One region of the Allobosea vaviloviae genome, then DNA from elsewhere that is predicted to be linked to it. Evidence: predicted binding sites of a transcription regulator. Region 1 holds the regulator's gene; each other region holds the start of a gene.
What was found. Region 1 encodes PhoB, which activates phosphate uptake and scavenging genes when phosphate is short. Its sites were predicted from a motif close to TGTCATNNANCTGTCAT; they were not measured.

Region 1 (2,268 bases):
GACCGACCATATCGTCCGCTCCTACGACGCCGAACTCGAGGCGCTGCGCCGCAGCCTCGCCGAGATGGGCGGCATGTCCGAGCGCATGCTCGGCGATTCCACCGTGGCGCTGGTGCGCCGCGACACCACGCTCGCCCAGAAGGTGATCAGCGCCGACCAGCGCCTCGACAACCTGCAGCGCGATGTCGAGGAGCGCGCGGTCCTGACCATCGCGCGGCGCCAGCCGCTGGCGAACGACCTGCGTGAATTGATCTCGGCGATCCGCATCGCTGCCGACATCGAGCGCGTCGGCGATCTCGCCAAGAACATCGCCAAGCGCGCGGTCGCGATCTCCGGCCAGTTCCAGCCGCCGCATCGCGCCGTGGTCGGGCTCGAGCATATGAGCCGCCTCGTCCAGGCCCAGCTCAAGGACGTGCTCGACGCCTATGCCGCGAGCAACGAACAGAAGGCCATGGAGGTCTGGCGCCGCGACGACGAGATCGACGCGCTCTACACCTCGCTCTTCCGGGAATTGCTGACCTATATGATGGAAGATCCGCGCAACATCACCTTCTGCACGCATCTCCTGTTCTGCGCCAAGAACGTCGAGCGCATCGGCGATCACACCACCAACATCGCCGAGACGATCCATTATCTCGTCACCGGCGAGTCGCTCGATCTCAACCGCCCGAAGCTCGACACCACCGACATCAATGTCGAGGCGGTGACGGGGAGCTGATGGAATGAACGCACCGGCACCTTTCCCGTCAGGGTCGTCCTCGGGCTTGTCCCGAGGATCATCCCGACCATCCACGTCTTCGCCGGTCGAGACCTGTGTTCAAGACATGGATGCTCGCCACAAGGGCGAGCATGACGGTGTGTGTCGGCTGAATGCCAAGAACGGAACCGAGACATGCCCGCACGCATCCTGATCGTCGAGGACGAGGAGCCGCTCACCCTGCTCCTGCGCTACAATCTCGAAGCCGAGGGCTTCGAGGTCGACAGCGTCGCGCGCGGCGACGATGCTGAACTGCATCTGCGCGACCACACGCCCGACCTCGTCCTGCTCGACTGGATGCTGCCGGGCCTGTCGGGCATCGAGCTCTGCCGCCGCCTGCGCACGCGCCGCGACACCGAGCGCGTGCCGATCATCATGCTCACCGCCCGCGGCGAGGAGACCGAGCGCGTGCGCGGCCTCGCCACCGGTGCTGACGACTACGTGGTCAAGCCGTTCTCGCTGCCTGAACTGATCGCGCGCATCCAGGCGCTGCTGCGCCGGGCGAAGCCTGGCCATGTCGCCGGGCTGCTCGCGGCCGGCGATCTCGAGCTCGACCGCACGACGCGCCGCGTCCGCCGCTCCGGCGCGGAATTGCATCTCGGCCCGACCGAATTCCGCCTGCTCGAATTCCTGATGCAGGCGCCTGGCCGGGTCTATTCCCGCGCACAACTCCTCGACGCCGTCTGGGGTCGCGACGTCTATATCGACGAGCGCACGGTCGACGTTCATGTCGGGCGCCTGCGCAAGGCGATCACGCCCGGTGACGCCAAGGACCCGCTGCGCACCGTGCGCGGCGCGGGCTACGCTTTCGACGAGACTTTCGCGCGGGGCTGAAAGCGCGCGTCATTCTCGGGTTTGACCCGAGAATCTCCAGCCGCATGAAGCGCCATTCGGTTCGGCATGAGATGCGCGGGTCAAGCCCGAGCATGGACGATCGCGCTTGACCCGCGCGCCCGCCGGCCCCAAGCCCTCCCGATGCAAAACAAATCCATCGCGATCATCGGCGCAGGCCCCTCCGGCCTGATCGCCGCCGAGCGGCTGTCCGCCGCCGGCCACGCCGTTACGGTCTATGACCGCATGCCCTCGCCGGCGCGTAAATTCCTGCTTGCCGGCCGCGGTGGGCTGAACCTGACCCATTCCGAACCGCTGGATCAGTTCCTGACGCGCTATCGCGGCGCGCAGGCCTGGCTCGAACCGGCGATCCGCGCCTTCCCGCCCCAGGCTTTGCGCGATTGGGCCGACGGTCTCGGCGCCGACAGCTTCATCGGCACGAGCGGGCGCGTCTTTCCCAAGGCGATGAAGGCCTCGCCTCTGCTGCGCGCCTGGCTGCGCCGGCTGGAAGGGCAAGGCGTGACATTCGCTCCGGGCAGGCTCTGGACCGGCTGGAGCGCCGATGGCGCGCTCGCCTTCCAGACCCGCGACGGCGGGGTCGAGACGATCCGGCCCGGCGCGACCTTGCTGGCGCTCGGCGGCGCGAGCTGGCCGCGCCTTGGCTCAGATGGCGGCTGGGC
Region 2 (2,268 bases), 2.8 Mb from region 1:
GCCGGAGATCTATGAGGCGGCGCTCAGCTCGCGGGCTTGAGGCTCGCCGCCCAGTAGTCCTTGACCTGCTTCACCAGAGCGTCCGGCAAAGGCACATAGCCGAGCGCCGTCGCGTCGGCGCCGCCTGTATCGAGCGAGAGGCGGAAGAAATTCAGGACCTCGCGGGTGCGCGGCGTCTGCGGCTTCGGCACCAGCGCGAAGGTGGTCGCGACGATCGGGTAGGCCTGGGCGCCGGGCGCGTCGGTCAGCATCAGCGCGAAATCCCTGGTCGAGCCCCATTCGGCGCTGGCGGCGGCAGCTTGCAGGCTCGCGGCGTCGGCCTTGATGAAGTTGCCGGACTTGTTCTGCACCAGCCCGTAGGCCAACGAGGCGCGCAGTACTTGGCCGAGCTCGATGTAACCGATCGAATTCCTGATCCGCGCGATGGCGCCCGCGACGCCCTGCGTCCGTTCCGCTCCGGCGCCGGTCGGCCAGGCGACTTGCGTGTTGGCGCCGATCCGGTCGCGCCATTCGGGGCTGACCTTGGCGAGGTAGTCGGTCCAGTTGAACGTCGTGCCCGAGCCGTCCGAGCGGTAGATCACGTTGATCGCGGCGTCGGGTAGCTTGAGACCGGGATTGACGGCCGCAATCGCGGGGTCGGACCAGCGCTTGACCTTGCCGAGATAGATGTCGGCGAGCAGCGCTCCGGTGAATCTGATCTGGCCGGGACCAACGCCGTCGATGTTCACGACGGGCACGATGCCGCCCATCACGATCGGGAACTGGATGAGGGCCGTCCGGGTCAACTCCTCGGGCGAGAGTGGCCGGTCGCTCGTGCCGAAATCGGTGGCGCGCTGGGTCACGCGAACCTCGCCGCCGAGCGAGCCGACCGGCTCGTAATCGACGCCGATATCGAGCGGGACCATCTCGGCCCCGTCCGATTTGGCGATCCTGTAATTCTGCGCCCATTTGCCGATGATCGGGAAGGCAAAGGTCGAGCCCGCGCCGGTCAGGGGCTCCGCCCGGCCGGGTGAGACCGAGGATGCGACCAGCGCACCCGCGAGAACGACAGTGGCCAAAAGCTTCATCGCGAACTCCCTGCGACCGACGAAAGCGGGCGCAAGACCGATCGCGGCCCTACCCGCAATGCAGTGTTAAGCGGCTGCGATGACGGAGCCGTGACGCCGGAGCCGGCATGCGGGACAGGGTCGGCGCGCAAGCCCGTTCCGGGATCAGGCGGCCGGCAGAGGTGAACGAGCCGCGTCGGCCTTCTTTCGCTTCGCCCCCGATGCGATCCCGATTCCGAATAGAACCGCCGCTAGTCCGACGATGACGTGCCAGCCGATCGGCTCGCCGAGAAGCAGAGCGCCGGCGATGGCGGCGCTGACCGGGTTGACCGTAACCGAGACCGCGACGCGCGTTGGCGTCGTGCGTCCGAGCGCGAAGGACCAGAGAAAGAAGGCCAGCGCGCTGCCGATCAGTCCAACATAGGCGAAGGCGAGCCACTGCGCCGGCCCAGTGTCGGCCAGCCGATGCAGGCCACCCGTCATGGCGGAAAGGCCGATCAGGCCGACGGCACCGACGGCCATGGCCATCGTCGTGAAGGTCGTCGGACCGGAGCGCGCGATCAGTGGTTTTGACCAGACGCTGTAGAACGCCATGCACAGCGCCGCCGCCATCATCAGCAGGTCGCCCCGCCAGGCCTCGGCCGGCGCGCTGGACAGGCCGGTGACCAGCGCCAGCGCCACGCCAGCCATCGCGATCAGGACGCCGATCGTTTTTCGCCAGGTCATCGGCTCGACCCCGAGCGCCGCGCCGACGACCATCGTCAGCAGCGGCAAGGTCGAGAGAGCCAACGCCCCCCGCGCCGCCGTGGTGAAGATCAGCGAGGCGTTGAAGAGGATTGGAAACAACCCGAAGAACAGCGCCCCCAGCCCGGCGACCAGAAGCCAGTCGCGGCGCGCGGGCCAGGCTTCCGTCTGGAGCAATGCCAGTGGCAGAAGCCCGAGAAAGCCGATGCCGAAGCGAAGCGCGCCAAGCGTCATCGGATCGGTCTGGCCGACGACAAAGCGCGTCGCCGCGATCGAGGTGCCTCCGATCGCGCTCGACAGCATCGCCGCCAGAACTCCAAGAAGCTCGCCCATAGCCAGTCTCCACTTGTCGTTGGGCCGGTTTTGCCGGATAGAGTACAAATCAGGGAATGGAATTTCTGGTATAAGCTTGATCAGGAGTTCTGATGAGTGTCGCGAAGCTCGACCCTGATCTGCTGCAGGCATTCGTCGCGGTCGC
Region 3 (2,268 bases), 1.3 Mb from region 1:
GAGCGAGACCGCATGGGTATGATCCGGCACGACGATGATCAGCGTATCGTTGCGCTCACCGGCAAAGTCCTTGGCGATCTTGACGGCATTGTCGAGCATGATCGTGTCGAACACGGCCCGCTCCCAATCCAGCGAGTGGCTGTATTTGTCGATGCGGCCGGACTCGACCATCAGGAAGAAGCCGTCCTCATTGCTCTTCAGCATGTCGATCGCGGCCCTGGTCTGCTCGGCGACGTCGGGCTGGTCGGGGAACTTGGCGACGCTGCCCTTCTTGGCGAGGCGCAGATCGAAGGCGCCGTCGACATTGCTGGTGTTGTAGAGGCCGAGCAGCTTCTTGGTGCCGGACGCGGCAGCCGCATTCATCTCGGTCTTGGTCGTGGCGATCGTGTAGCCGGCCGCCTTGAACTGGGCGATGAAGTCGAGATCGTCGGTGCGCTTGGAGCCCGGTGTCGTCTTGGGCAGGAAGTTCGGCGATCCGCCGCCCATGATCACGTCGGGCTTCACGTCATAGAACATCTTGACGATGTCGTTGTAATCCGAGCGCCGGCGGGTATGGGCGACCATGGCGGCGGGCGTCGCATCCTCGATCTCGGCATTGGTGACGACGCCGATCGTCATCTTGCTGCGGCGCTTGATCACTTCCGAGATGGTCTCGACCTTGGGATGGTCCAGCGTCAGCGCGTTCTTGGCGCAGTAGACGCCGAGCGCGTTGACGCAGGATTTGTGGCCCGTGGTGTAGGCATGGGCGCTGTTGGCGCTGTCGGTGACGATGGAATCGCTGCCCGAGGTCGAGATCAGCGCCATGTTCGGCATGTCGTCGATGGCGAGCTCGCCATTGAAGCGGCCCTCTTCCCAGCCCTTGGACATGATCCGCGCTGCAGTGCGATGCGCCACCGACATGCCATCGCCGATGAACAGGATGACGTTCTTGGCCCGGCGCGGCTGGGCCGTCGCGAAGACCTCCCATTTCACCGTCGCCTTGTTTGCACCTTGCGTCGCCTCGACGACGTAGTTGCCGGCCGGCAGCGTCGCGCCACGCAGCCACAGCGCCGAATGCTTCTGGCCTTCCTCGTTCTGGGTGAAGGCGGTCGGCTTGCCGAAGATATCGGCGGCGGGCTTGCCGTTGATCGTGACCTTCACATCGGCCGAGGTCGGCGCGTTGGGGAACTCGACCTTGAAATCGAAGCGCGAGCCCTCGAGGATCTCAGCCCGGTTGATCGGGTAGATCGTCTGAGACAGCGCGGGAGTGGCCCCGGCAAGCCCTGTCGCCAGGATCGTCATCAGCCATTTTTGCGCGCGCATGCTCGTCTCCGCTCGAACCCGTTCGATATCCGCCGGCGACCGTTAGGAAGCTCATGTGACAATACGATTACTACATGCGCTTTCATGACGTTAGAAATGTTATACTATAACAATATTCACGCGCTCCCGAACACCCGCTCCATCTCCTGCACGACGCCATGAACCGGCGGGCTACGCTTCCTTGAAGCCGTAATCGGGAATGCCCTGCTCGTTGCCGTAATATTTATACGGCAGGAACTTGCCCGACATTGCGATCTTGACGCGGTCGCCCTTCGGGTTCGGCTCGCGCTCGAATTCGATGTTGAAGTCGATCGCCGACATGATGCCGTCGCCGAACTCCTCCTCGATCAACGCCTTCCAGGCCGGACCATTGACCATCACCATCTCGTAGAAGCGGTAGATCAGCGGGTCGGTCGGCGGCATCGGCGTGCCGGTGCCGCGATACGGCACCTCGTTGAGCATCCGCTTCTCGTTCTCGGTGAGGCCGAACAGGGTCGCAGCCTTCTCCGCCAAAGGCTTGACCAGCTTCATCTGGCCCAGGAGCGCGCCGACGATCAGCATCTCCGACATGCCGCCGATTTCCCCGGTGATGTATTTCCAGCTCCAGCCCTTCTCGCGCTTGATGTCGAGGATCTTCTCGGTGAGCTCTTCGCGCTTCATGGTCTTGCGTCCTCCTTGGAGATGTCGTCGTCGAAATGTCGGTCGCACCAGCCTCAGGCGGCCTTTGGTCATGCGGCGAGCGGCGTCGTATGGGTCGGCGAACCCAGGCCTGGGTAGCAAGCCGCGGGCCAAGAGCCTGCGCTCGCTCCAATACCGGCTACGACGCGACGTGAAGTCATTCCGACTTTATGAGATCCCGGCAGGATCATCTTAACGTTACGCGGAAGTAAGGACTGCAACGTAAGGTATTTGAAGTAATTTCCGCGTCATCCAGGGGTCCACCGACCACGCGGAAAACCTGATCGC

Region 2: pstS (phosphate ABC transporter substrate-binding protein PstS) is a predicted target of PhoB. The motif match lies at 1,147-1,163, and genes of this name have one in related genera.
Region 3: BHK69_RS02185 (alkaline phosphatase) is a predicted target of PhoB. The motif match lies at 1,358-1,374, and genes of this name have one in related genera.

The regions. Positions count from the first base shown of each region.
Region 1 covers NZ_CP017147.1:1,749,014-1,751,281, forward strand. The annotation lists gene phoU (phosphate signaling complex protein PhoU) at 1-718, shown strand, start outside; gene phoB (phosphate regulon transcriptional regulator PhoB) at 893-1,591, shown strand; gene BHK69_RS08170 (TIGR03862 family flavoprotein) at 1,733-2,268, shown strand, end outside.
Region 2 covers NZ_CP017147.1:4,567,698-4,569,965, reverse strand. The annotation lists gene BHK69_RS20945 (ArsC family reductase) at 1-40, shown strand, start outside; gene pstS (phosphate ABC transporter substrate-binding protein PstS) at 24-1,067, opposite strand; gene BHK69_RS20935 (DMT family transporter) at 1,212-2,123, opposite strand; gene BHK69_RS20930 (LysR family transcriptional regulator) at 2,216-2,268, shown strand, end outside.
Region 3 covers NZ_CP017147.1:461,585-463,852, forward strand. The annotation lists gene BHK69_RS02185 (alkaline phosphatase) at 1-1,302, opposite strand, end outside; gene cynS (cyanase) at 1,474-1,962, opposite strand.